Regions from separate parts of the Sphingomonas psychrotolerans genome, predicted to be linked through region 2. Evidence: riboswitches for the same ligand, from Rfam matches in the RefSeq annotation. Region 2 holds a riboswitch; the other holds the start of a gene.

Region 1 (10,910 bases), 510 kb from region 2:
ACTTGAAGTCGGTGTGCGGCTTGATCGAACCCGGCTTGGCCAGAACCTGGCCACGCTCGACTTCTTCACGGCCCACGCCGCGGATCAGCGCGCCGATGTTGTCGCCGGCCTGGCCCTGATCGAGCAGCTTGCGGAACATCTCGACGCCGGTGACCGTGGTCTTGCGGACGGTCTCCTGGATGCCGACGATCTCGACTTCCTCGCCGACCTTGACGATGCCGGTCTCGACGCGGCCGGTGACGACGGTGCCGCGACCCGAGATCGAGAACACGTCCTCGATCGGCATCATGAACGGCTTGTCGAGCGGACGCTCGGGCTGCGGGATCGACTCGTCGACCGCCTTCATCAGCGCGAGGATCGCTTCCTTGCCGAGCTTCTCGTCAGAACCCGAGAGCGCGCAGGTCGCCGAACCACGGATGATCGGAATGTTGTCGCCGTCGAACTCGCGCTTGCTGAGCTCTTCGCGGATTTCCATCTCGACCAGCTCGAGGATTTCCTCGTCGTCGACCAGATCGACCTTGTTGAGGAACACGACCATCGTCGGCACGCCGACCTGACGGGCGAGGAGGATGTGCTCCTTAGTCTGCGGCATCGGGCCGTCAGTCGCGGCGACCACGAGGATCGCGCCATCCATCTGCGCGGCGCCGGTGATCATGTTCTTCACATAATCGGCGTGGCCCGGGCAATCGACGTGGGCGTAGTGACGCGCCGCGGTCTCATACTCGACATGTGCGGTCGAGATGGTGATGCCGCGCTCGCGCTCTTCCGGCGCCTTGTCGATGTTGGCGAAGTCGACGGCGGTGCCACCGGTCGTCTCGGCCAGGATCTTGGTGATGGCGGCCGTCAGCGACGTCTTGCCATGGTCGACGTGACCGATGGTGCCGATGTTGAGATGCGGCTTGTTCCGCTCGAATTTTGCCTTCGCCATTGTTTCCTACCTTCTGGAATCTGATTCGCGGCCTTCAGGGCGCCACGCGAACGGGGCCCCTTAGCGACTCATTTTGGGTTACGCCAGCTTCGCCTTCACTTCGTCGGCCACATTCGCTGGCACTTCGTCGTAATGCGAGAACTGCATGCTGTATTGCGCGCGGCCCTGGGTGAACGAGCGGAGCGCGTTCACATAGCCGAACATGTTCGCCAGCGGGACCATCGCTTCCACCGTCTGCGCGTTGCCGCGCGTATCGGTGCCCTGGATCTGGCCACGGCGGCTGTTCATGTCGCCAATGACGTCGCCCAGATAATCCTCCGGAGTGACGACCTCGACCTTCATGATCGGCTCGAGCAGCTTGATGCCCGACTTCTGGGCCGCTTCGCGCATGGCGCCGCGGGCACAGATTTCGAACGCCAGTGCCGACGAGTCGACGTCATGGTACGCGCCGTCATACAGCAGGATCTCGAAGTCGATGATCGGGAAGCCGACCAGCGAACCCGTAGCAGCCGTCTCGCGGAAGCCCTTCTCGATCGCGGGGATATATTCCTTGGGAATATTACCGCCCTTGATCTCGTCCTTGAAGAGGATGCCCGAACCGCGCTCGCCCGGCGTGAGCTTGACCTTCACGCGGCCGAACTGGCCAGTACCGCCCGACTGCTTCTTGTGAGTGTAATCGATGTCGACCGGCTTGCCGAGATATTCGCGATACGCAACCTGCGGCGCGCCGACATTGGCCTCGACCTTGAACTCGCGCTTCATGCGATCGACCAGAATCTCGAGATGGAGCTCGCCCATGCCCTTGATGATGGTCTGCCCGCTCTCGGCGTCCGAAGACACGCGGAACGACGGATCCTCGCGCGCCAGGCGGTTCAGGGCGACGCCCATCTTCTCCTGGTCGGCCTTGGTCTTGGGCTCCACCGACAGCTCGATCACTGGCTCGGGGAATTCCATCCGCTCGAGAATGATCGGCGCGTTGATGGCGCACAAAGTGTCACCGGTCGTGGTGTCCTTGAGACCCGCCAGCGCGACGATGTCGCCGGCATAGGCCACCTGGATGTCCTCGCGGTCGTTCGCATGCATCAGCAGCATGCGGCCGACCTTTTCCTTCTTGTCCTTGACCGAGTTGGTCACCTGCGACGCAGTCTCGAGCTTGCCCGAATAGATGCGCGCGAAGGTCAGCGTGCCGACGAACGGATCGTTCATGATCTTGAACGCCAGCGCCGAAAACGGCACGTCGTCCGACGACGGACGCTCGTCCGGCGTCACGCCGTCGAGCTTGAGGCCCTGAATCGCGGGAACGTCGAGCGGCGAAGGCAGATAGTCGACCACGGCGTCGAGCAGGGGCTGGACGCCCTTGTTCTTGAACGCCGAGCCGCAAACCACCGGCACGAACGCCATGCTGAGCGTCCCCTTGCGGATCAGCTTCTTCAGGTCGGCGACGCTCGGCTCATTGCCTTCGAGATACTTCTCCATCAGGTCGTCGTCGAGTTCGACGGCCATTTCGATCAGCTCGCTGCGATACTTGGCGGCCTTCTCGACCATGTCTTCGGGGATGTCCGCATATTCGAACTTCGCGCCAAGGCTCTCTTCGAGCCAGATGATCGCGCGGTTCTCGACCAGATCGACCAGGCCCTTGAAGCCGCCTTCGATGCCGATCGGCAGATACAACACGGCCGGACGCGCACCGAGGCGTTCGATGATCGAGTTGACGCAGAAATAGAAGTCCGCGCCGGTGCGATCGAGCTTGTTGATGAAGCACATGCGCGGCACGCCGTATTTGTCGGCCTGACGCCAGACGGTCTCCGACTGCGGCTCCACGCCAGCAACGCCGTCGAAGCATGCAACCGCGCCATCGAGCACGCGCAGCGAACGCTCGACCTCGATGGTGAAGTCGACGTGCCCGGGGGTGTCGATGATGTTGATCAGATGCTCTTCGCCCTTGCCTTCTTCGGCGCGCCACTTGCACGTCGTAGCGGCGGACGTGATCGTGATCCCGCGCTCCTGCTCCTGCTCCATCCAGTCCATCGTCGCGGTGCCTTCGTGCACTTCGCCGATCTTGTAGGACTTGCCGGTGTAATAGAGGATGCGCTCGGTCGTCGTCGTCTTGCCGGCGTCGATGTGCGCCATGATGCCGATATTGCGGTAACGCTCGAGCGGATGGCTGCGGGCCATGATCTTAGTCCTTAGCGATGTGGGGAGCCGGCGGTCCGGCTCCCCACGATATAGGTAGGAAAGTTACCAGCGGTAGTGGCTGAAGGCGCGGTTCGCTTCGGCCATACGGTGGGTATCTTCGCGCTTCTTCACTGCGTTGCCGCGGTTGTTCGCGGCATCCATCAGCTCACCCGAAAGGCGGGCCGACATGGTGTGCTCGCTGCGGTTACGCGCCGAGGTGATCAGCCAGCGGATGGCCAGTGCCTGGGCACGCTCCGGACGAACCTCGACGGGAACCTGGTAGGTCGCACCACCGACGCGGCGCGAACGGACCTCGATGCCCGGCTTGATGTTGTTGAGTGCGTCATGGAACACGCCGATCGGCTCGCGCTTGGCACGCTGCTCGACGGTTTCGAGCGCCGTATAGACGATGCCCTCGGCCACGGACTTCTTGCCGTCCAGCATGACCGAATTCATGAACTTGGTGAGAACCTCATCCCCGTAAACGGGATCAGGCAGGATTTCCCGCTTTTCGGGACGACGACGACGAGCCATCTGATATCTTCCTTCTAAACTTCAGCCGTTGGTGGCGGGCATAAGCCCGGCCGGCTTACTTCGGACGCTTGGCGCCGTACTTGGAACGCGACTGGCGACGATCCTTCACACCCTGCGTATCGAGCACGCCACGAAGGACGTGATACCGAACGCCGGGAAGGTCGCGCACGCGGCCGCCGCGGATCAGGACCACAGAGTGCTCCTGAAGATTGTGGCCCTCGCCCGGAATGTAGCTGATGACTTCGCGCTGGTTGGTCAGGCGGACCTTCGCAACCTTGCGGAGCGCCGAGTTCGGCTTCTTCGGGGTCGTGGTGTAGACACGGGTGCAGACGCCGCGCTTTTGCGGGTTCTGCTCCATCGCAGGGACCTTGGACTTGGCCTTCTGCGGTTCGCGGCCCTTGCGGACCAGCTGGTTGATCGTTGGCATGAAGCCCTTCACCTTTGCGTTACCGGATCATTCCGGCGGTTACTTTGCTGGAGCCCAGACTCTATAGAATACGAAAAGGCCCCGGGTGTCTGCGACCCCCCGGGCCATTGCGTCTCCAGCAACGTTCAGCTCTTTGTTCCCCGAGTCTTGCGGCCTTTGGACCCTCGTGGAACGGTGGCGCCTATAGCGGCGCACGCCCAGGTGGTCAATGGGGCGGCCGGGCTAACAGAGCGTCAACGCATCGCGCGCTAAAGCCTGCATAAGATGCTGCACTCTTACCGATATGGCGCCGTCATGCGGCCGATCCTGCTCCGGCTCGCCCCTGCGCTGCTCGCGCTGGCGGCGACATTGCTGCTCGGCACGACGGGACTGCCGTTTGCCGAGCGTTGGCGCTGGTTCGAGTCGGCGGCGCTGCTGCCGGTGATCGGGATCGCCTTTGCGGCCGCTGCCGGACTCCTCGCCTGTCACCTCGCATTGCTGAGCATCACTCCCCGCCCTTCCCTGTTCGCGAGTGCCCTGCCCGCCGCGCTGATCGCCGGCGCCTTGCCCGGCCTGGGAAGTGCGGCATTGCTCGTGCCCCTGGCGATCGCCGCGCCGGCAGCGCTGCGCAGACCGGCGGGCGCGGCGGCGCTGGGCGGCGTGGCCATCGCGCTCGCCGCTGCGTGGCTACACAGCCCGGCCCTGCACCTCGCCGGCGCGCTGGCGATGCTCGCCGCCGCGACGCTGGAGATTCGCCGCGCCGCCCGTCCGGCAGCGAACGACAACACCCGCAACGAAGCGTTCACTGCGTTTTGGAGTCTGCCGGAGGACGCCGGTTGTGCTAGGCAGCCGGCCCGGACTTCGAGTCCCGTCTTGGGGGAGTGAGCTTGTGTTCAGCAGCAAGAGCCGCGACGAACGACCTTCGGCGCCGGGTCCGGCGAATGGCCGCGGACGCGGCATGTTTTCGGTGATCGGACCCGACATGGTGGTGACCGGCGATGTCCGTGCCACCGCGGATCTTCATATCGACGGCAGCATCGAAGGCGACGTGCATTGCGGCAATTTCGTCCAGGGATCGGAGAGCCGCATTCAGGGCGGCGTCACTGCCGATACCGCGCGGATCGCCGGCGCGATCGAAGGCAGCATCCGGGTCAAACACCTCATCGTCGAGCGTTCGGCGCGGATCATCGGCGATGTCGAATATGAGGACATCACGATCGAAAATGGCGGCCATGTCGACGGCCGGCTCAAGCGCACCGGCGGCGACGCCGCAGCGACCGGGCCGCGCGCGGTGCCGGATGCAGCGCCGGCCGCACGCGAACAGGCGGCTTGATTCGGAGTCCCGCGGGGCAGGAGCGCCGGTTTTCGGTGGTGCCCTGCAAAATGGGACCGGAAGTTGCGGCCACCGGCTGACTTCACTCACCCAGTATGCAGACGCCTTCAGGCGACATGGCACTCCCGGCAAGCGCGCACAGCTCAGGGTTTGCGGGACGAGTCAGATTTGCATGGTCACCGAGGCAAGCCTGATAATTCGAAATGCCTGGAGGAGTCGGCCAAGAAGCTTTTGTAGGCTTTTCCAGATGCTTGCACGCGCGTTTCGCGATCGAGACAGCCAACAGATCCGCACGCTGCGCCGCAGAGAACGGCACCTGCTCCTTATGACCGGGCGAGCATGCGGTTAGTACTAAGGCGACGCCTGGAATAATCGGCGGTTTAATAAGCATGCCACGTCATAGCTCCGCCACGTGGGCTTTCCACTACTTCCCGCCATTCGCGATTTATAAGACACGACGCGGATAGCGCTTGTTGGCAAAGCTCCTGTCTTCGCGGGAGCCGAGCCGGTTCGGCACCGCCCACACGAAAAGAGGCGCCGTCCTTGCGGGCGGCGCCTCTCTCATGGGCCCGGAACGGGGGGGTTACAGGCCCTTGATCTTGGTAAGATGCGCCTGGACGACCTTCTCGGCGTCGCTGGCGAACTTCTTGAGCTCCGGCACGTCGCCGGTGGCGGCATAGCCCTTGACCAAAGTCAGCGCCTTTTCGTGCGCTGCGATCTGCTGGGCTTTGTAGGCGGTGTCGAACGCCGCGCCCTCCGCCTGGCGCAGCGCTTCGAGACCGGCTTCCTGCTCGACGCTGAGCGCCGGGCTCGGAGTGATCGCCGGACTGGCCTTGGCGCCCGCGGCCTTGAGCTTGTCGGTCGACGCAGTGTGATGCTCGACCATCAGCTTGCCGAAGTCCTTGAGCGGCTGTGCCTGCGCCTTCTCCTGCGCGAGCTTGCCGGCCTCGATCTCGTAATAGTCGCTCGCACCCACGTCGTTGGCGAATTTCTGCCCCGGCGATGCAGCTTCGGCAGCCATCGCATTGCCGGCGCCGTTGTCGGTCCAATTGGCGTCGCCGGGCATGTCCATGCCGGCCATGTTGTCGGCCGTGGTGGTATTGGTAGCCGTCTCGTTGCCGCCGCACGCGGCGAGCGCCAGCGCCGGGGCCAGCCCCAGGATCAGATGATGCTTCTTCATGGCAAGGCGTCCTCCTCGGGGTCCCACAACGCAGTCCCGAAGCCGGCGTTCCGCTTTCTCAATGAGATTGCGGCAGAATTCTCAGGCGGCGCGCAGCTCGGCGAGAAAATCGCGCAGTTCCGCGGAGAGCTCTGCTGCGCCTTGCTGCAGCTTCGCCGCGACGCCGCGCATTCCCTGGGCGCTGGCGGAGGCTTCGCCCGAGGTCTCGCCGATCGCCTCGACATCGTGCCGGATCGCATTGCTCGCGCCGACCGCTTCCTCGACATTGCGCGCGATCATGTGGGTTGCATTCTCCTGCGCGACGACCGCCGCCTGCACGCCCCCCGCGAGATCGACCATGACCGCGATCGCTTCCTCGACTTGCCCGTGCCCCGCCGTGACGTCGTCGATGCCGCGGCGGATCTCGTCGACATGCGCCGCGATCCTTCCCGCGGCGACGCCGGTCTGGCTCGACAGCTGCTTCACTTCATTGGCTACCACGGTGAAGCCACGCCCCGCCTCCCCGGCACGCGCCGCCTCGATCGTGGCGTTGAGCGCGAGGAGATTCACCTGACCGGCGATGTCGCTGATCAGGCCGATCACCGAAGTGATTCGCTGCGCGGCGCAGTGCAGCTCGCGGGTGCGGGCACTGCCGGCGCGGACCAGCTCGGAGACCTTGCCCGCGGCCGCCTCGGCGGCTTCGGTATTCCGCTCGACATGCTCCAGAGCGGTGGCCAGCTCGCGTCCGCGCGCGGCGATTTCGCGCATGTTGTCGCTGGTCTGCGACGCTGCCGAGGCTACTGCAACCGCGCGGCCGCCAACCGCGCCGGCACGCTCGGCGCTGGCGGCGGCGCCCCGCTGCAATTCGGCCGACAGACTGCCCAGCGCCTGCGCGAGCGACGCCACCTCGCCTTCGAAGCGCTCGCTGGCACGCTCGATCCGCTCGGCACGCGCGATGCGGGTGGCGGCGGTGCTGCGCTCATATTCGGCGGCGAGATGGAGCAGCCGGCGATTGCCGATCACTCCGGCCAGCCTGCCGCCGCGCGTCAGGATCATCCCTTCGCTGCCATTGGCGGCACGATAGGCCTGGATCAGCATGCTTGCATCCTCGGCAATCTCCGCCACCGGGCAGGCGCGGACATGGCGGACCACGCCGTGGCCGAAATACGGATTGCGCAGCAACGCGTGCCCGAACGGATTGAGCAGCAGCCGCCGCACGTCCTTCTCGAAGATCGCGCCGACGGGTCGATGGGCGGCGTCGACCACCGGCATCAGACGAAGATCGGTATCCGAGTTGAACAGATCGACTGCCTTGAACAGCGAATCGTCGAGCGTCAGCCATGGCGGATCGGCTTCGGCAGTAGTGAGCCAGCCCGGATTCGGGTCCGACCGCGGGGCAAGTTGTGCGACCTTCATGCCTCCGCCCTAGAGGCAGTTGGTAAAGGCCAGCTTCACCGTTGGTTACACCTGCGTGACAAATCGCCTTTTTTCGCAGTTGCAGCGAACGAAGGCGCGGCGTAGAGGCCCGGCCGTGACGGGTGTCCCCGCAAGGGGATGAAAATGGGAACTCGGTTCAAACCCGAGGCTGCCCCCGCAACTGTAACCGGCGAGCGTTCGCGCCATCCAAGCCACTGGAGCTTTTCCGGGAAGGCGGCGCGAGAGTATTGACCCGGGAGCCAGGAGACCTGCCAGTCACAGTCGATTCCTTTGCGCGGGCGGGGTGCACCGGGCGAACGAGGGCTGTGCCCTCGCGTGAGCGACACCGTTAACCGGGTCGCCGCGCCAATTTCGGCAAGACGACCCCAGACAAAGGTGTCTTGCCGTGACCAAGTTGAAGCTGTTTCTCTATGCCTCCGCCGCATTGCTGCCGGCGGTGGCGCATGCCCAATCGGACGAGGACCAGATCGTCGTCGTCGCATCCGGCGTCGAGCAGGAGGCCGAAACCACTGGCCGCTCGATCACCGTGCTCGACCGCGCGGCGATCGAGACGCGTCAGACCGTCTCGCTGTCCGATCTGCTCGCCACCACCCCGGGCATCACCGCCACCCGCAACGGCGGCCCCGGCGGCGTCACTGCGGTGCGCATCCGCGGCGCCGAGGACGCGCAGACGCTGGTGTTGATCGACGGCGTCCGCGCCAACGATCCCTCGGCGCCCGCCGGCGCCTTCGACTTCGGCAATCTGCTGACCGGATCGATCCAGCGCGTCGAAATCCTGCGCGGACCCAATTCGGTGATCTGGGGCAGCCAGGCGCTGGGCGGCGTGGTCAATTTGGTGACGCAGGCGCCGGTCGACGGCGTGGCGGCGCGCGCCAATGCCGAATATGGCTATGCCGAGCAGGTTTCCGCCAATGCCGCGATCGCAGCGGGCAACGATACGCTGCAGGGCGCGCTGACCGGCGGCTATTTCCGCACCGACGGCGTCTCGCAGGCCGCGGTCGGCACCGAGGCCGACGGCTATCGCCAATATAATGCCAGCGGCCGGCTGCGCTACGAATTCGCGCCGGGCTTCGGCGTCGACCTGCGCGGCTATTACGCCAATTCGCGCCTCGAGCTCGACGGGTTCGCTCCCCCCACCTACAGCTTCGGCGACACCGACGAATATTCGACCGCGCAGGAATTGTACGGCTATGCCGGGTTGTTCGCGGACATCGGACCCGTCGCCAATCGCATCGCCTTCACCATCGCCGACATCAACCGCGACGGCTATAATTCCACCAGCGATACGGCGCCCGCCTATCTCTATCGCGGCCGCAGCGAACGCTACGAATATCGCGGCGACGCCAAGCTGGTCGACCAGCTCCGCGTCACCTTCGGCGCCGAGCGCGAAAATCTGCGCTTCTATGACGGCTTCGTGACCAACCGCGCCGACATCACCAGCTTCTACGGCCAGGCGATCGTCACGCCGGTCGAGCAAGTGACGCTCACCGCGGGCATTCGCAACGACGATCATAGCCGCTTCGGCGCACACACCAGCTGGGGCGCCAATCTCGCAGTGAAGCCGTTCGAAACCACCTTGCTGCGCGCCAGCTATGGCGAAGGCTTCAAGGCGCCGACGCTCTATCAGCTGTTCTCGGACTATGGCACCGAATCGCTGGATCCAGAGACAGCGAAGAGCTGGGAAGTGGGCGTCGAGCAGTCGGCGCTGAACGGCGCGGCGAAGCTGGGCGTGACGTGGTTCCACCGCGACACGCGCAACCAGATCGACTTCTTCTCGTGCCCGGCAGCGCAAGTGACCAACCCGGCATCGATCTGCTTCAATCGCCCCTTCGGCACCTACGCCAATATCGCCCGCACCCGCGCCGAGGGCGTCGAGGTCGAACTCGCGCTCAAGCCGGTCGAGGCGTTTACCGTCACTGCTAACTACACCTATACCGACGCCGAGAACCGCTCGGCGGGGTATGAAGGCAATCAGCTGGCGCGCCGTCCGCAGGACACCGCCAGCCTCTCGGCCGATTACCGCCTGCCGTTCGGGCTTTCGCTGGGAGGCACGGTGACGATCGTCGGGGACAGCTTCAACGACCAGGGCAATTTTACCCGGCTCGACGGCTTTGCGCTCGGCAGCATCCGTGCCGAGATGCCGATCGGCGATCGCTTCGCGGTCTACGGCCGCGTCGAGAATGTCACCGACGAGAAGTACCAGGTCGTATCGGGCTACGGCACCTATGGCCGTGCGGCCTATGCCGGGGTGCGGATCCGCCTCAACTGATGACCAGCCCCCCCACCGTCATGCCGGACTGGTTCCGGCATCCACTGTGCCGCCTGGCGGGACGGATTCGGCAGGAACCGAGCCGTCTTCGCCTCGCCGCCTGGTGGACCCCGGAACCGGTCCGGGGTGACGATGGATGGCAAGGATGAAACGCGCCGCGCTCCTGTGCCTGCTGCTGGCCGGATGCGCGGCGCAACCTTCGGCAAAAGGCGGCGGAATCGTCTCGCTCAACCCGTGCGCCGATGCGATGCTGGTCGAGCTGGTCCCGCGCGACCGCATCGCCGCGATCAGCCATTATTCGCGCGATCCCGGCGCGACCTCGATCCCGCTGGATCTTGCGCGCAAGTTCAACGTCAACAACGGCACCGCCGAGGAGATCATCGCGCTTCGCCCCGATCTGGCGATCATTGATAGCTTCGCTTCGGTCTCGACTCGCGAAGCGCTGACGCGGGCCGGCGTGAAGACGCTGACGCTGGGATGGGCCAATACGATCGAAGACAGCAGAAAACAGGTCCGTGAACTCGCCGCCGCGCTCGACGCAAAGCCCGCCGGCGAGGCGATGGTCGCGAAGATCGACGGCGCCATTACGGCCGCCCGCACCGGCCGCCCGCCGGTCTCCGCCTTGCTCTGGATCGGCGGCAACACCGTCAACGGCGCGAACACCTTGCT
Region 2 (10,910 bases):
GAGTAGCTTCCGGTGCCGGTCCAGCGATTGCCCTTATATTCGACCACGAGATCGTAAATTCCTGCCGGCACGCTGGCGATCGACACTTCGGCGCTGCCGCTGCCCTCGCTCCACGGCCCGTCGGAATCGCTCCCCGAATAGCGTTCGGCCGCGCCATAGGCTTCGTAGACTTGCTGGGTCCTGCGATCGACGAGGCTGTAGTCGAGATCGACCCAGCCATTTTCGAGCCGCGGCACCTCGGCGCGCAGATGGACGCTCTGGTAGCGCCGGGGCAGGGTGATCGGGCCGAGCGTCGCGGTCTGCTCGCGTCCGTCGGCGGTGATCGCGAAGCTGCCGGCGGCCGACCACTGGCTGCCGCCGAAGAAGATTGCAAAGAGCAGCAGGAAGGCGAATGCCACCGCGCCAAGCTTCAGGCCGGTCTTGATCCATCCGCCCCAGGGCGAAGGCTGGTGCGGCAAGGGCGGCCAGATCCCGGCTTCGGGCTGGATGCCGAACGCCTTTTGCAGCTCCTTTGGCGGCAACCAGGCGTTTCGAGTCCAGCTGACTTCGTGCCCGTTCGCCTCGCGTGAGAGCATCGCTCCGGCGCGGACCCAGTCGGCAGTGGCGACCCTTTCGCCCAGCGCCACGCGCCAATAGAATTCGCCGAGCACGTAATCGACCCGCGCTTCGCCATCGGCGAAGAAATGGTCGAACGCTTCTTCGCCGACGCCGAGCTGGTCATAAGACAGCCAGTCGGGCGTGACGGTCAGCGCCTCGCCGAGGCTCCAGCCGCCGCGAACCTTCACCAGCCAGCGATAGCCGTGATAGGGATTGAACAGCAGATATTCTTCCCAGCCATAAGCACCGTTTTCGGAGCGCTGGAGATAGCCGATCGCTTCCCATTCCACGCCGCGCAGCGTGCCCCGCGTGCCGAGCGGGATCTCGAGCTCCGCTGACTGCTGATTATAGGCAGTGACCAGCTTCACCTGCGGATCGGTGACGTCGAGGATCGAGCCGCAATATTGGCAGGCGACATGGACGGTATAGCCTGCCGCGCGCAGCTCGACGCCGCCGCCGCACGAGGGGCAGGTCAGCGCGCGTGCCGCGGGGGCGGGCTCGGCCTGGAGCGCGAAATCAGGCTGCATAAGAAGGGAGCGCCCAGCCTTCGATCGCGCGCAGCCCGCGCGGCGCCAGTTCTGGCAGCGTCACGTATCGGCCCTGGTAGAAAGTCACTTCCTGATCGTCGCGCTGGAGCGTCGCGCATTCGCCGTGTCGTCCGCGCAGATCGACGCTGTAGAGCTTCCAGCCCGTTCCGGCAGTGAAGGGCAATTCGCCTTCGGCAGCGACGCAGATCACTTCGCGCGCATCGGCGATGACCAGCTTCTCGTTGTCGAGCTGGACCTCGGCGCCCGGTATCGCTTCGTTGCCATCGGCGATCTCGCGCAAGGTCCGGGTCCGAACCTGTGCGAACGGCCGCTCCCAGAGCAGCATAAACTGCCCCATCGCCTCGCCCAGCCAGGCATTGGTGCCATCCTCGAATAGCAGCAGCCATTCGTTCCACGCGCCGTCGGTCCACGCCCAGCGGACGCGGCCGATCACTTCGAAGCCCTTGTCCTCGACGCGGCCGTGCATGCCGATCTGCACCGGGCTCACGTCGAACGGCAACGCCGCGACCTCGCCGACCCTGGCCACGCCGGCATCGCTGCGCACCAGCATCGAGCGGCAATAGTCGCAGACGCGGTTGGGCAGCGCGGGCGAGCGGAACACCACATCGGCGCCGCAATTGGGGCAGGGGAGGTGCAGGCTCATGCGTTCAGCGGATGCGGCTCAATAGCTCCGCCTTCTTGGCGTCGAACTCCTCCTGCGTGATCGCGCCGATCGTCTGCAATTTGTGCAGCTTCTCGATCTGGGCATAGGCATCTTCGCCCGGCGCCGCGGCGGGGGCCGCGGGCGCCGTCGCGCCGCCGATGCCGCCGGCCATGCTCTGGCCGATCGCCATGCCTGCAGCCATGCCCGCGCCGGCGCCCGCGACGCCGCCCGACTGGCCGGCAGCGGTCTCGATCGCCTGGGCGCTCTGGAAGCGGACGAAACGGTCGAGATCGCCCACCACCCGCATCGAGCTGGCCTTGTCGAGATGCGCCTGGACTTCCTCGGGCAATGACAGGCTTTCGATGAAGAAGCTGGTGCAGCTCAAGCCCCACCCTGCGAAAGCGGGCTCGACCGCGGCCTTGAGCTTTTCAGACAACGCCGTCTGGTTCGCGGCGAGATCGAGAAAAGCGATTTCGCCGTTGCCGAGCGCCGAGGCGATCGCCGTAGCGATCACGCCGCGCAGCTGCGGCTCCAGATCGGTGACAGTCAGCTTTTCCAGCGAGCCCATCATCTTGACCGCGAAGGTCGGCACGCTCTCGATGCGGAAGGAATAAGAGCCGAATGTGCGGATGCGCAACGGGCCGAATTCCTTGTCGCGCACCGTGATCGGCTGCTGCGTGCCCCATTTCAGCCCGGTCTGCTCCTTCTGGCTGAAATAATAGACATCGGCTTTGAAGGGCGAGGCGAAGCCCTTGTCCCAATTGAGCAGCGACGTGAGCAACGGCAGGTTGCCGGTCTCGAGCGTGTAGAGCCCGGGCAGGAACGCGTCGGCGAGCTTGCCCTCATCGTAGAACAGCGCCTTTTGGCCCGCGCGCACGGTCAATTGTGCGCCGTTCTGGATCTCGCGATCCTCCATCGGATAGCGGATCGCCAGCGTGCCCGGCTCGTCCACCCAATCGATGACGTCGACGAATTGCTTCGAAAGAAAATCGAAAATACCCATGAGCCCCTCCGTTCGCGGCAGGATAGAGGCTTTGCCGGGCGTTCGAAACAGCAAAGCGACAATCAGCTGCGAACCGTCTCGCGGATCGTCTCCATCGAGATATAGGTCGAGGTGCTGGCGACGTGCGGCAGGCTCGAAATGCGCTCGCCGAGGACGATCCGGTATTTGCGGATGTCGGCGGTGCGGACCTTGAGCAGATAATCGAAGCTGCTGGCGATCATATGGCATTCCTCCACCTCGGGGATGCGCCGGACCGCGGCGTTGAACTCCTCCAGCGCCTTTTCGCGAGTGTCGGAGAGCTTCACTTCGGTGAACGCGACATGGTCGAGCGCGAGCTTGGCGGGGTCGATCAACGCGGTGAAGCCCAGGATGACGCGAGATTCGATCAGCCGTTTGAGCCGCTGCTGGCACGGCGTTTTGGACAGACCGATGCGCTGGGCGAGGTCGGTGACGGTGATCCGGCCGTCCTCGCGCAGGGCAGCGAGGATCCTGCGGTCATATTCGTCCAGATCGGCTGGTTTGATGGAGTTTTCCATGCATTTCATCTTTTCAGGCCGGGATATTGGGCGTTTAATACAGATTATTGGCGCAAAGTAAGGCAGATCGACTTCGTGGCTCGCGCTATATGTGAGGCATGTCCACCAGCCCCGCCTTTGCCGCCTTCGCCCCGCCGAACCTCCCCCAGACTCCGCTTCGCCGGACGATCACCGAGGCGTATCGGCAACCCGAACCCGAATGCATCGCGCAGCTGCTCGAAGCGGCGACGCTCGCCCCGGCGGTGCGCGCCGCTGCCGAGCAGACTGCGCGCGACCTGATCGCATCCTTGCGCAAGCAGGGGACGAGGAGCGGTGTCGAGGCGCTGGTGCAGGAATATACGCTGTCGAGCGAGGAAGGCGTCGCCTTGATGTGCCTCGCCGAGGCCTTGCTGCGCATCCCCGACGACGCCACTCGCGATGCGCTGATCCGTGACAAGATCGCCGACGGCGACTGGCGCGCGCATCTCGGTGGTAGTCGCTCGCTGTTCGTCAACGCCGCGACCTGGGGGCTGGTGGTCACCGGCAAGCTGGTCGACAGCGCCGACGACAAGGGGCTGGGCGCCGCGCTCACCCGGCTGATCGCGCGTGCCGGCGAGCCGGTGATCCGCCGCGGGGTCGATCTCGCGATGCGGATGATGGGCGAGCAGTTCATCACCGGCGAGACGATCGACGAGGCGCTCAGGCGCGCGCGCAAGGAAGAAGCGCGCGGTTTCGGCTACAGTTACGACATGCTCGGCGAAGCCGCGGCCACGGCGGCCGACGCGGCGAGCTACTTCGAAGATTATACCCGCGCGATCCACGCCATCGGCAAGGCGGCGGGCAAGCGCGGGATCTACGAAGGCCCCGGCATCTCGATCAAGCTCTCGGCGCTGCACCCGCGTTATGCGCGGGCGCAGGCGGATCGCGTGATGGGAGAACTATTGCCACGGGTGCAGGCGCTGGCGGTGCTCGCCAGGTCCTACGACATCGGCTTCAACATTGACGCCGAAGAAGCCGACCGGCTCGAGCTCTCGCTCGACCTGCTCGAATCGCTGGCGCTCGATCCGAAGCTTGCGGGGTGGAACGGGCTGGGCTTCGTGGTGCAGGCCTATGGCAAGCGCTGCCCGTTCGTGATCGACTGGATCGTCGATCTCGCGCGGCGAGCCGGCCGCCGGATCATGGTGCGGCTGGTCAAGGGCGCCTATTGGGATGCCGAGATCAAGCGCGCGCAGGTCGACGGGCTTGCCGATTTCCCGGTCTATACGCGCAAGCTCCACACCGACGCCGCGTATGTCGCCTGCGCGCGCAAGCTGCTGGCGGCGAAGGACGTGATCTTCCCGCAATTCGCGACCCACAATGCGCTGACGCTCGCGACGATCTACCAGATGGCCGGCCCGGCGTTCGCGGTGGGCGACTACGAGTTCCAGTGCCTCCACGGCATGGGCGAGCCGCTGTATCGGCAAGTGGTGGGCGAGGAGGGGCTCGGCCGGCCTTGCCGCATCTATGCGCCGGTAGGGACGCACGAGAAATTGCTCGCCTATCTGGTCCGCCGGCTGCTCGAGAACGGTGCGAACTCCTCGTTCGTCAACCGGGTCGCCGATCCGGCGGTGTCGATCGACGAACTCGTCGTCGATCCGGTCGAACTGGTGCGGAACGCGCCGCAGCCCGGGGCAAAGCATGACGCCATTGCGCTGCCCGCGGACCTCTATCCCGACCGCCGCAACTCGGCGGGTATCGATCTGTCGAACGAGATCGCGCTCGCTGCGCTGACCGGCGAACTTCAGGCGAGTGCCGCGATCGCGTGGCGCGCGGAGGCGGGTGCAGGCACCGAACGGCCGGTGCGCAATCCCGCCGATCATCGCGACGTCGTCGGTAGCGTGGTCGAGATTGCGCCGGAGGCAGCTTGCGCCGCGGCGACGCGCGCTGCAGCGTCCACCTGGCCCTCGGTACCGCTCGGCGAGCGCGCCGCGATGCTTGATCGCGCGGCAGAGGCGATGGAGTCGCGGATGCCGGTTCTAATCGGGCTCATCGTGCGCGAGGCTGGCAAGTCGGTTCCCAATGCGGTCGCCGAAGTGCGCGAGGCGGTGGACTTCCTGCGCTACTATGCCGTGCAGGCGCGCGCGACGCTGGCTCCGACAGCCGCGCCGCTCGGTCCGGTGGTGTGCATCAGCCCATGGAACTTCCCGCTGGCGATCTTCACCGGACAGGTCGCCGCGGCCTTGGTCGCCGGCAATCCGGTGCTCGCCAAGCCTGCGGAGGAGACGCCGTTGATTGCGAGCGAATCGGTGCGCCTGCTGCACGAAGCGGGCGTGCCCGCCGATGCGCTCCAGCTGGTGCCCGGCGACGGCGCGATCGGGGCGGCCCTGGTCAGTGCGCCCGAGACTGCGGGCGTGATGTTCACGGGCTCGACGGAAGTGGCGCGGTTGATCCAGAAACAACTGGCCGAGCGGCTATCGAGCGACGGCAAGCCGATCCCGCTGATCGCCGAGACCGGCGGGCAGAATGCGATGATCGTCGATTCCTCGGCGCTCGCCGAACAGGTAGTGGCCGACGTCATCGCTTCGGCGTTCGACAGCGCGGGCCAGCGTTGTTCGGCGCTGCGGATACTGTGCCTGCAGGAAGAAGTCGCCGATCGCACCCTGGCGATGCTCAAGGGCGCGCTGGCCGAGCTTCGCATCGGCAATACCGATCGGCTGGCGGTCGATATCGGCCCCGTGATTACCGTCGAAGCCAGGGCCAATATCGAGAAGCACATCGCTGCGATGCGCGCGCGTGGGCGTCGCGTCGAGCAGCAGGCGCTGTCGGACGAGACGGCTCACGGCACCTTCGTGCCGCCGACGATCATCGAGCTGGACAGGATCGCCGATCTGACACGCGAGGTGTTCGGGCCGGTGCTCCACGTGATCCGCTATGCTCGTGACGATCTCGACGCGCTGATCGATGCGATCAACGCCACGGGCTACGGGCTCACTTTCGGACTGCACACGAGGCTCGACGAGACGATCGCGCAGGTCACCTCGCGCATCAAGGCGGGCAATCTCTACATCAACCGCAACGTCATCGGCGCGATCGTCGGGGTCCAGCCTTTCGGCGGGCGCGGGCTTTCGGGCACCGGACCCAAGGCAGGTGGGCCGCTCTACCTGCCCCGGCTGGTTCGGGATGGGGCGGTGCCGGAATCGCGCGGCGCTGGCCCGGCGGATCCGGCACTCGCCGATCTTGCCGAATGGCTGGAGGGAATGGGCGAGCCGCAGGCCGCAGCTCTCGCGCGGGAGTTGGGGGCTGCTTCACCTCTGGGCCATGAAGTCGAGCTTCCCGGCCCGGTCGGCGAGCGCAATCTGTATGCATTGCATCCGCGCGGGACGATCCTGCTTGCGCCAACGACACGGGTAGGGCTTTTCCATCAGCTCGCCGCGTGTCTTGCGACGGGCAACGATGTGGTGGTGGAGGGGGATTCCACAGCGCTGGCGGGCTTGCCGGTCAGTGTGCGAACGCGGATCCGCAGCGACGCGGGTCAGGTCTCGGGGGCGTTGATGGAGGGAGACGCGGAGCAAGTGACGCGCTTGCTGCGCATGCTGGCCAAGCGCGAGGGCGGGGTCGTCTCCGCACAGGCGGCATCGACCGCGGCATTGAGCGGAGCGGATGCCTATAATCTCGACCTGCTGGTCGAGGAGGTGTCGGTCTCGATCAACACCACCGCCGCGGGGGGCAATGCCAGCCTGATGATGCTCGGCTGAAGCATCATATAAAGATTTCTTTATATGATGCTTGACGGCCCCGCACGGGAGTGCGATCTGGAGAGGGTCAAGGTTCTTCGTCCGGGGCGTGCCCTGCGTCGGAGCTAAGACGGGAAGCCGGTGAAAAACCGGCGCTGCCCCCGCAACTGTAAGCGGCGAGCTGTGGTCCAACCATGTCACTGGGGTTCGCTCCGGGAAGACGGACCATCGCGCTGACCCGTGAGCCAGGAGACCTGCCTTCGACGCGAGTACGTCCACCGGCGGGGTGCCCGGATCGGTCGCTTGCGTGTCGGCCGGGCTATGGCCGCGCATGCCCGCGTCTGCTCCGCGTTCCTCGCCCCTCTTCGGGGTTGAAGACATGACTATCACCGTTGCTACCTTGGGATTTCCGCGCATCGGGCCGCGGCGCGAGCTGAAGCATGCACTCGAGGCCTATTGGGCCGGCAAGACGAGCGAGGCGGAACTGCTCGACGCTGCCTCGGGGCTGCGCACCGCCGGCTGGGCGCGGCAAAAGGCGCTGGGCGCGGACTGGCTGCCCTCGAACGATTTCTCGCTCTACGATCACGTGCTCGACACCAGCGTGATGCTGGGCGCGATCCCCGAGCGGTATCGCAGCGCCGACGGCGAAGCCGATCTCGCGACCTATTTCGCAATGGCCCGGGGGACGACCGGCGGTCATGACGCGTGCGGGCACGGCAGCGTCACCGCTTGCGAGATGACCAAATGGTTCGACACCAATTATCACTATCTGGTGCCCGAACTGGCCGCCGGCCAGAAGCTGGCGCTCAACCGGCTCAAGGTGGTCGACGAATATCGCGAGGCCAGGGCGCAGGGCTATGAAACGCGGCCGGTGCTGCTCGGGCCGGTGACGTGGCTGAGCCTTGCCAAGGGCCGCGGGGTCGATCCGTTCGAGATGCTCGATGAAGTGCTGGGGCTCTATGCCGCGATCCTCGGCCAGCTTGCTCATGCGGGCGCAGAATGGGTGCAGATCGACGAGCCGCTGCTGGTGCTCGATCTGGACGAGAAGCAGCGCCGGGCACTGACCCGGGCTTATGCCCGGCTGTCGCGCTCGGGGCCGAAGCTGATGCTCACTACCTATTTCGGCGGGCTCGGCGACAACCTCTCCTTCGCCGCATCCCTGCCGGTAGCAGGGCTGCACGTCGATCTGGTTCGCGCGCCGGAACAGCTCGATCCGCTGCTCAAGGCGGCGCCGAAGTCGTTGCTGCTGTCGCTCGGCGTGATCGACGGGCGCAACGTCTGGCGCGCCGATCTCGAGGCGCTGCTCGACCGGCTCGAAGCCATTGCGGCGACGCGCGATCTGGTGCTCGCGCCGTCCTGTTCGCTGCTCCACGTCCCCATGGATCTCGCGCTCGAAAAGAAGCTCGGTGACGTGGCGCAGTGGCTCGCCTTTGCCGTCCAGAAGGTCGAGGAACTGGCGCTGCTCAAGTGCGCGCTCAACGAAGGGCGCGACAGCGTTGCGGGAGAGCTGGCAAAGGCATCGCAGGCCGCGGCCAACCGCAAGACCTCGCCCCGCGTGCACAACCCCGCCGTCCGCGACCGTGTGGCCGGGGTGAGCGATGCGATGTACCAGCGCGCGGCGGACATCGCGGTGCGCGGCGCCGCGCAGGCGGCGGTGCTGGGCATGCCGGCTTTTCCGACGACGACGATCGGTTCGTTTCCGCAGACCAGCGAAGTCCGCAATGCCCGGGCGCGGTTCAATCGCGGCGAGCTCGACGCGGCGGCCTATGACACTTTCCTCCGCGAGGAGACCGAGCGCACCATCCGGTGGCAGGAGGAAGTCGGGCTCGACATGCTCGTCCATGGCGAGTTCGAGCGCAACGACATGGTCCAGTATTTCGGCGAGCAGCTCTCGGGCTTCGCGTTCACCGTCAATGGCTGGGTCCAGTCCTATGGCTCGCGCTGCGTGCGGCCGCCGATCCTCTATGGTGACGTCTCGCGGCCTGCGCCGATGACGGTGGAATGGTGGCGCTATGCCCAGAGCCTGACGACGCGGCCGGTCAAGGGCATGCTGACCGGGCCGGTGACGATCCTCAACTGGTCGTTCGTCCGGGACGACCAGCCGCGCGCCGACTCCTGCAAGCAGATCGCCCTGGCGATCCGCGACGAAGTGATCGACCTCGAGGCGGCGGGGTGCAAGGCGATCCAGATCGACGAGGCGGCACTGCGGGAAGGGCTGCCGCTGCGCCAGCGGGACTGGCAGACCTATCTCGACTGGGCGGTGGGCAGCTTCCGGCTCTCCGCGGCGGGGGTCGGCGATGCGACCCAGATCCACACCCATATGTGCTATTCGGAGTTCAACGACATCCTGCCGTCGATCGGCGCGATGGACGCCGACGTCATCTCGATCGAGACCGCCCGCTCGCAGATGGAATTGCTCGAGGGCTTTGCCGCCTATCGCTACCCCGGAGCGATCGGGCCGGGGGTGTACGACATCCATGCGCCGCGCGTGCCGGGCGAGGAGGAGATGGTCGCGCTGATCCGGCTGGCGCAGCAGCATCTGCGGCCCGAGCAGCTGTGGGTGAACCCCGATTGCGGACTCAAGACCCGGAAATGGGCCGAAGTGAAGCCGGCGATCGAGGCGATGGTCGCCGCGGCGCGGACGTTGCGGGTCTCCGCCTAGCACCGGAGCGTCGGGCAGGGCACCGAGCCCTGCCCGACGCCACCCACCCCTAACCCCTCCCTTTCAGGGAGGGGAATTTGTTAGTCCGCCGTCACCAGCGGATGCCGCCCGCGGAAATCGTCGAGGAGGCGTTCGATGATGGCGTTCTCGCCGTTGCTCCCCGAGGGGGCGACCATCCAGTTGCAATGCGGATGGGTCTCGGGACTGTAGACGCGGATCTTGCCCAACGCCGCGCGCCAGTCGCGCTTGCTGCCGCCGGCCTGACGCACCAATGCGGTCAGCAGCAGGTCCTGCAGTTCCACGACCGTCATTCGCTCGGGCGCCCGCCCGGCTTCCATTCGGGCTTGGCCTTGCTGTCCGCCAGGCTGCGCAGCGGCGCGACCAGCGACTGGATCGCCCGCGCCATGAACGGAATGTCGAGCTTGTCCACCGTGTCCTCGGGCGTGTGATAGGTCGGCACCGTCGCCCAGCCCGAGACGGTGTGCGCGACCACGCCCTTCAGTGCCAAGGCATAATTGTCCGAGCGCTGGAAGAAGTTCTGCTCAGGGTATGGATCGGTGGTGATCAAAGCGCCGTGCGCCTTCAAGGTCTCGCCGAAGGTCGAGCGTTCATAGCCCGTCATCATCATCGTGCCGGCGGGGAGCTTGGCGTCCTGCTGGCCGATCATCTCGATCTCGAGATTGGCGACGATGTCGCTGAGCGGCACCGGCGGATGTTCGGCGAACCAGCGCGCGCCGAAGCCGCCGGCTTCCTCGCTGCCATAAGCGACGAACAGGATGCCGCGGCGATGCTTCCTGCCCGCCAGCGTCCGCGCCAGCTCGAGCACCGCGGCGGTGCCCGAGGCGTCGTCATTGGCGCCGTACATCACCTTGCCGTCGGGGCGGACGCCGAGATGGTCGAGATGCGCAGTGACGAGCAGGACGCCCGCGGCCGGATCACTGCCGGGGAGATAGCCGAGCGCGTTGGTGGTGACCTGCGCCTGCTCGACCAGCCCGGGCAATTCGAGCGCTACATCGGTGCCGTCCTGCGCGGCGAGCTTGTCGAATGCGGCGTCGTTCAGCGCGACGACGGTCGGGCGGGGGCGGGGCGCTTCGCCCTTGATGGTGCGGGGGAGGCGGGGGCGGCCGCCGATCCGCTCGTAATAGGAGCGGGTCTGATCGGTGGCGCGGATGATCACCAGTTTGACCTTGGCCGGATCGACGCCGCCGGCGAACTGGAGCCCGTTTACC

Evidence for each region. Region 2 has a riboswitch for cobalamin ahead of metE (5-methyltetrahydropteroyltriglutamate--homocysteine S-methyltransferase). Riboswitches for the same ligand answer to the same signal wherever they lie in the genome.
Region 1: linked by a shared signal. The riboswitch ahead of CVN68_RS20615 (TonB-dependent receptor plug domain-containing protein) and the one ahead of metE (5-methyltetrahydropteroyltriglutamate--homocysteine S-methyltransferase) in region 2 are both predicted to bind cobalamin.

Annotation. Positions count from the first base shown of each region.
Region 1 is NZ_CP024923.1:4,556,652-4,567,561, reverse strand. Features, by position in the region: gene tuf (elongation factor Tu) at 1-928, opposite strand, end outside; gene fusA (elongation factor G) at 1,007-3,103, opposite strand; gene rpsG (30S ribosomal protein S7) at 3,167-3,637, opposite strand; gene rpsL (30S ribosomal protein S12) at 3,693-4,064, opposite strand; gene CVN68_RS20635 (hypothetical protein) at 4,359-4,928, shown strand; gene CVN68_RS20630 (bactofilin family protein) at 4,933-5,376, shown strand; gene CVN68_RS20625 (DUF4142 domain-containing protein) at 5,960-6,556, opposite strand; gene CVN68_RS20620 (methyl-accepting chemotaxis protein) at 6,638-7,951, opposite strand; cobalamin riboswitch at 8,055-8,242, shown strand; gene CVN68_RS20615 (TonB-dependent receptor plug domain-containing protein) at 8,358-10,241, shown strand; gene CVN68_RS20610 (ABC transporter substrate-binding protein) at 10,387-10,910, shown strand, end outside.
Region 2 is NZ_CP024923.1:184,692-195,601, forward strand. Features, by position in the region: gene CVN68_RS00850 (DUF4178 domain-containing protein) at 1-1,124, opposite strand, end outside; gene CVN68_RS00855 (DUF4178 domain-containing protein) at 1,114-1,788, opposite strand; gene CVN68_RS00860 (SPFH domain-containing protein) at 1,793-2,791, opposite strand; gene CVN68_RS00865 (Lrp/AsnC family transcriptional regulator) at 2,854-3,327, opposite strand; gene putA (trifunctional transcriptional regulator/proline dehydrogenase/L-glutamate gamma-semialdehyde dehydrogenase) at 3,426-7,040, shown strand; cobalamin riboswitch at 7,094-7,295, shown strand; gene metE (5-methyltetrahydropteroyltriglutamate--homocysteine S-methyltransferase) at 7,399-9,681, shown strand; gene CVN68_RS00880 (hypothetical protein) at 9,762-9,992, opposite strand; gene CVN68_RS00885 (M28 family metallopeptidase) at 9,989-10,910, opposite strand, start outside.